DNA from 2 places in the Bradyrhizobium sp. SZCCHNR3119 genome. Region 1 is predicted to be linked to the other one. Evidence: riboswitches for the same ligand, from Rfam matches in the RefSeq annotation. Region 1 holds a riboswitch; the other holds the start of a gene.
The links. A riboswitch is a leader RNA that binds a small molecule or an ion and turns the genes downstream of it on or off. The one in region 1 is predicted to bind cobalamin.
Positions count from the first base shown of each region.

Region 2: another riboswitch for cobalamin. It lies ahead of QX034_RS01835 (HupE/UreJ family protein); the one in region 1 lies ahead of QX034_RS15690 (TonB-dependent receptor plug domain-containing protein).

Region 1 covers NZ_JAUEUV010000001.1:3,372,818-3,376,021, forward strand. The annotation lists gene QX034_RS15675 (hypothetical protein) at 1-40, shown strand, start outside; gene QX034_RS15680 (hypothetical protein) at 166-858, shown strand; gene QX034_RS15685 (hypothetical protein) at 882-1,139, shown strand; cobalamin riboswitch at 1,228-1,446, shown strand; gene QX034_RS15690 (TonB-dependent receptor plug domain-containing protein) at 1,669-3,204, shown strand, end outside.
Region 2 covers NZ_JAUEUV010000001.1:373,026-376,229, reverse strand. The annotation lists gene cobO (cob(I)yrinic acid a,c-diamide adenosyltransferase) at 1-385, opposite strand, end outside; gene cobU (bifunctional adenosylcobinamide kinase/adenosylcobinamide-phosphate guanylyltransferase) at 409-945, opposite strand; cobalamin riboswitch at 984-1,177, shown strand; gene QX034_RS01835 (HupE/UreJ family protein) at 1,295-1,936, shown strand; gene QX034_RS01830 (DUF1636 domain-containing protein) at 1,933-2,346, shown strand; gene cobW (cobalamin biosynthesis protein CobW) at 2,343-3,204, shown strand, end outside.

The sequences.
Region 1 (3,204 bases):
CGATATTCAGGCGGCCTACGACCTGCACGCGGCTGCATAAGGGCGCCCTCAGAGCGCAATTGAGCCGGTCAGTGAGGCCCTCCGGCAACAATGGAAACCGAAAGCCTTAATTTGCTCCCAGTTTTCGGCAAAGTGCGGCGTACCGCCGGGGATACGGAGATGTGCGTGACGAAATCGATCACCCTTGTGGCTTTGGTGTGCGTGCTCGTGGCAGGGGCAGCTGCGACCAGCATCCTGTTCCGCGACAGCGTGCCGTCCGCCGGTATTGAAATGCCGGCCGTAGTGGCAAAGAGCCCTGTCTCCAACCGGCAGGCCAAGGGCGACCGCCTCACTGTCGCTCACTTTTCATCGCTGACCGAGGACATCCAACCGGCCGCTGCGCCGAGCGAGCCGGTGCGCCAGGCCTTTGCCTATGCCGCCGCCGACGCTGAGATGCCGAAGCCGGCTACGCCAGCGCAGATCACCGGCGCCATCGTGGCGTCCGCACAAGTTGCCGAGCCGGCCGCGCCCAGGCAGAAGCCATTGGTGGCGCTGCGGCCCGAGGTGCAGAAGGCCTATGCCCTGCTCAGCGATGGCCAGATCGCCGGCATCAAGGAGCGGCTGAAGCTATCGCCCGATCAGGAATATTACTGGCCTGCGGTGGAGACCGCGCTGCGCGCGGTCGCCCGCAAGATCCACGCCACGCGTCAGGGCAATCCGAAACCCGGCAGCATGCCGATCGACCCCGATTCCGACGAGGTGCAGCAGCTGAAATCGGCGGCGATGCCGCTGCTCTGGCAGCTTCGCGACGACCAGAAGGACGAGGTGCGCAAGCTTGCGCGCATCATCGGTTTGGATAAGGTCGCCGCCGCGATCTAAACGCGGCCGACGACGAGGATTTGGTGTCCGACTACGACTCCTTACGCGATTTTCTGAAACAGCAGACGCTTCCCGAACTTGTGCTCAGCTTCGATCAGATCGAGGAGCTCATCGGCGCGAGCCTGCCGCGTGCGGCGCAGCGCGCCTCGTGGTGGGACAGCCTGCGCAGTCCGCAGGAGAGGATGCCGCAGCGTGAGGCTTGCCTGGACGCCGGCTATGTCGCCACCCGGCTGCCGGACGGCAAGAGCGTCCGCTTCAAGAAGATGAAGCGCGAGAGATAAGGCAGAGCGCCCCGCGGCTGCCGTTTTCGGACCTCTGCTGACCGTTCTGCGTCGCGCCGGGCCGGCATTGACACCGTCACGTCCCTCCTTCTATGTGCCTCCCGACGGTTCCCCTTCGCCGGGGATCAAAAGGGAATGCGGTGCCGGGAGATCTTCCGCGATGGAGATCGCCCGAAGGCCGCAGCTGCCCCCGCAACTGTAAGCGGCGAATCTCGCGTCAGATGCCACTGGGAATCTCGGTCCTGGGAAGGCGGCGCAAGGTGACGACCCGCGAGCCAGGAGACCTGCCGTCAGCCGTGGTCACACGCGAGGATGTCGGTCGGGGAGTACTGACATCGTTTCACCCGAGGCGCGTTGCCGCGTCCTGGCGTGAGACCTCGTTCGCGGTGACGTGCCACTGCCGTCCCGCCGAGGTCTTCGACCCATGTCTCCGCCATTCTTGTCTCAGCGTTGCATCCGTCTTCCTCTCATCGCCGCTGCGCGCTTGCGCGCCGGCCCTGTCGCGTCTCGTGTTGTCGCTGCCATCGTCATGGCCGGTCCGCTCGCCGCCGAAGCGCAGCAGTCGGCCTCACCCGATCTGCTGCCTCCGGTCGAGGTGGCGGCGCCCAAACCCAGACCTAAACCCAAGTCGCAGCCGAAGCGTGCGCGACCTTCAGCTTTCCATGCGCCAGCGGATGCGCGGACGCAGTCGCCTACGCCTGCAGCATCGACGTCCGCGAATGCCGTATCTGTCGCCGTCAGTCCGACCGGCATCGTGAGCCCGGCGGCCCAGGCGGCAAGCTCGATCAGCATCGTCACCGCCAAGGACATCCAGACTCAGCAATACCGGACCGTGCCCGACCTGCTGAGCACCATTCCCGGGTTGAATGTGGTCCAGGCCGGCGGTCCTGGCGGACAGGCCTCGGTGTTCGTGCGCGGCACCAATTCCAACCACACCAAAGTGCTGATCGACGGCATCGAGCTCGGCAATCCCGCCACACCGAACGGCGCCTTCGACTACGCGCATCTGCTCACCGCCGACATCCAGCAGCTCGAAGTGTTGCGCGGTCCGCAAAGCGGTCTCTATGGCTCGGATGCGATCGGGGGCGTGGTCTCGATCGTCACCCGCAAGGGCGAGGGTCCCGCCCGCGCCGTTGCGTCGGTTGAAGCGGGCTCGTTCAATACGTTCAACCAGACCGCGGGCGTCAGCGGATCGCAGGACAATTTCAACTACGCAGTCAACGTCGCGCACCTTCATGCCGGCGATGTGCCGGTGACGCCGTTGCAGCTGCTGCCGCCCGGACAGCAGGCGATCGGCAACAGCTACGACAACATGACGTATTCCTCGAAGCTCGGCCTTGCGCTGAACGACGAGTGGACCGTCAATTCGGTGGTCCGCTACACTGATGCGACTTTGTTGTTCACCGGCGACGGCGGCTTTCCCAGCGTGCCGAATGCCGCGCAGAGCCGGCACAATGTGCACCAGCTCGCAACGCGCCAGGAGGCGGTGTGGTCGCTGCCCGGCGGCCGCATCACCAATTATTTCGGCGTCAACTACACCAGTGATAGGAGCTCCGATCTCGCACCCGGAGATCTCTCCTCCACCGTGGGGCAAGGCGAACGGCTCAGATACGACTGGCACGCGGTCACCCGGATTGCGCCGGGAAACGACGTCATCGTCGGTGCGGAGCAGCAGGCTGAACGCCTGACCACGGCGGCGCTCTCGGCGGAAAACGGCAACAAAGCGGGCTTCATCGAACTGCAGTCGTCATTCGCCGAGCGATTTTTCCTGGTCGCGAATGTGCGCGATGATCTCAACGACGCATTCGGCTCGCATGCGACCTATCGGATCGCGCCGGCCGTGATCGTGCCGTTGACCGAGACCAAGCTGAAGGCAAGTTACGGCACCGGCTTCAAGGCGCCGACGCTCAGCCAGCTCTACCAGGATTTTCCGGCGTTCAATTTCTTCGGCAATCCCAACCTGCGGCCGGAGGAAAGCACTGGCTATGATCTCGGCTTCGAGCAGCCGCTGTTTGCCAGCCGCATCCGGTTCGGCACGACCTATTTCCACAACAGCATCACCAAT
Region 2 (3,204 bases), 3.0 Mb from region 1:
GCCGGATCGAGGGATCGGCCATGAGCTCCTTGGCCTTGGCCCAGGCGCGCTCGGCCGCGGCGACGTCGCGGGCACGATCCTGAGTCTCCCAGGTAAAGCCTTCGCCGAGCGTGTGCCATGTGACCTGGTCGCCGAACTTTTCGATCGCCTTGCGCTCGCCGGTTTGCCATGCGCCCTTGCCGAATTGCACCACGCCGATGCGGAAGCCGCGGCCGAGGGCGCGCAGCATCAAGCCCCAGGCAGCCGTCGACTTACCCTTGCCCTTGCCGGTGTGGACGATCAGCAGGCCTTTTTCAACGGTCTTCGATGCGACCTCGGCGTCCTGGATCGCTTTGCGGTTCTCCATCTTGGCCTTGTGGCGCGCATCCTCGTTGTGGTCACTCATTCTCGTTTCCTCTCGATGCGCTGCTATTTCAACGTCAGCGGCAGGCCCGCCGCCATCAGGATCACGCGATCCGCGGATGTTGCAATATCCTGGTTGAGGCGGCCCTGCGCATCGCGAAACGCGCGGGCCAGCGCGTTATCCGGCACGATGCCGAGCCCGACCTCGTTGGAGACGGCAACGATTGGGCCCCTGGCGGCAGCTAATGCATCGGCGAGCTCACGACAAGCAACGGCAACGTCGCGGCCGCTCAGCATGATATTGCTGAGCCAGAGCGTGAGACAATCGACCAGAACAGGTGTTGCAGAATCGCCGTTCGCCGCCACGGCAGCTGCAAGATCGAGAGGTGTCTCGATCGTCCGCCATCCATCGGCGCGGCGCGCTTTGTGTTCGGCGATGCGCGACGCCATCTCGTTGTCGAACGCCTGCGCGGTTGCGAGATAGATCCAGGGGGAAGGGAGGGCGGTGATCAGCGCCTCCGCGTACCGGCTCTTGCCGGAGCGCGCGCCGCCGAGCACCAGGGTCAGGCGCGGCAGGGCAGGGCTAGGCGGGGCGGGTGGCATGACGGCAGGATTTCCGATTGACGGGCTTTGGCTCGATCCCGTATCTAACAGATGACGGTTCTCCGAAAGGAGAGATTTAGGGAACGCGGTGCGGGATCTCCTCCCAAGGCCGCGGCTGCCCCCGCAACTGTAATCGGTGAGTGCGAGGCCTTTGAACCACTGGGAAACCGGGAAGGTGGTCTCGCGCGGCGACCCGAGAGCCAGGAGACCTGCCGTCGACATTGCTGTTGGCCGACCCGTCGCGCGGGGAGTCGCGATGCAGGGTTCTGATCCCGGAACTGTCTGGGATGCCGTCGGGCGCAGCGTATCGCACGAACCCTGACAGGTTCGGGCATCGACGGAGACGGCCATGAGATTTCCCACCAGATTTCCAACCCGCATCGCGTTTGCAGTCGCAGTCGTGGCACTGTTCGCCGATCCTGCATCGGCCCACCATATGATGGGCGGCAAGCTGCCGCAGACCTTGGCGCAAGGCCTGCTCTCCGGGCTTGCTCACCCCGTCATCGGGCTCGATCATTTCGCCGCGATTGTGGGAGCGGGCATCGTCGCTGCGCTGATCGGCCGTGGCTTTGCGCCGGTGTTGGCCTTCACCACGGCTATGATCGCCGGCGTGATGCTGCATGTCGGCCGCGCTGATATTCCCGCCGCAGAGCTTCTCGTCGGGTTGTCGACGGCCGCAATCGGCCTGCTGATCCTGCTGCGCGCCGGCTTCGGTGTGCTGCCGGTCGCGATCCTGTTTGCGTTGACCGGGATAGTGCATGGCTACGCGCTGGGCGAATCGATCGTTGGTGCTGAAAGCGCGCCGCTGGGCGCCTATCTCGCCGGGCTGCTGGTGATCCAGAGCGTCATTGCCGCCGGTGCGTTCCTGGCCACCCGGATGATTGCTGCGCGCGGCGTTTCCTTCTCGCTTTTCGCGCTGCGGATCGCGGGCGCCGCGATTGCGCTGGTGGGCGGTGCGGCAGCCGCCATGGCGGCTGGTCTGGCCGGATGAGCAGCACAGACCCGGGCGCGACGACGTTGTTCGTCTGCGTCACCTGCCGGATGCAGAGCGCCGAGCCTGCGTCCAGCGAGCAGCCGCGTGCCGGTGCGCGGCTACTCGAGGCCATCCATGCGGTCGCAGCCGAGCATCGCGATGTCACCGTGGTGCCGGTCGAGTGCCTCTCGAATTGCAGTCGCGCCTGCACGGTTGCGGTCACTGCGCCTGGCAAGTGGACCTATATCGTCGGAGCGCTCGATCCGGATGTCCATGCCGATGATGTGCTCGCTTTTGCCAGGCTGCATCAGGTCCACGAGGCCGGCCTGCCGCCGTGGCGGGAGCGTCCCGAATACGTGAGAAAAAACACGATCGCCCGCGTGCCGCCGCTGCCGTCGCGCTCATCCAAAGAGGCTTCGCTGCCATGAAATCCTTCGCAAAGACGCCATGCACGATCGTCACCGGTTTCCTCGGCGCCGGCAAGACCACGCTGGTGCGCAACCTGATCGAGACCGCGAACGGTCGCAGGCTCGCCATCATCGTCAATGAGTTCGGCGATGTCGGGATCGACGGCGATATCCTGAAAGGCTGCGGCGTGCCGGATTGCCCGGAGGATCGCATCGTCGAATTGTCGAACGGCTGCCTGTGCTGCACCGTCGCCGACGACTTTGTGCCCGCGCTGAAGAGCCTGCTCAATCAGAACGAACCGCCCGAGCACATCGTGATCGAGACTTCCGGCCTCGCGCTGCCGAAGCCGCTGGTGCAGGCGTTCAATTGGCCGGAGATCGCAACCCGTGTCACCGTTGACGGAGTCGTTGCAGTCGTTGACGGGCCGGCCGTGATCGCCGGCCGCTTCGCCGATGATCCGGAGGCGCTGGCGGCGCAGCGCGCGGCGGACGGCTCGCTCGATCACGACAATCCGCTCGAAGAGGTGTTCGAGGATCAGCTGCTCTGCGCCGATCTGATCGTGGTGAACAAGAGCGATCTCATGACGGATGCGGAGCGGCAGGCGGTCGCTGCCGAGATCGCAGCTAAGGTGCAGCGTGCCGTCAAGGTGATCGCGTCCGAGCACGGCAAGCTGTCGGCCTCCGTGCTGCTCGGGCTGGGTGCGGCGGCCGAAGGCGACCTCGGCGCGCGGCCATCGCATCACGACAATGAGGCTGAGCACGATCACGACGATTTCGAAAGCTTTGTGCTCGACGTGCCGGCGCAGGCCTCGCCCGACGTGCTCCTGGCCCGCATCGCGGATGCTGTCGGTGCGCACGATGTGCTGCGGGTGAAGGGTT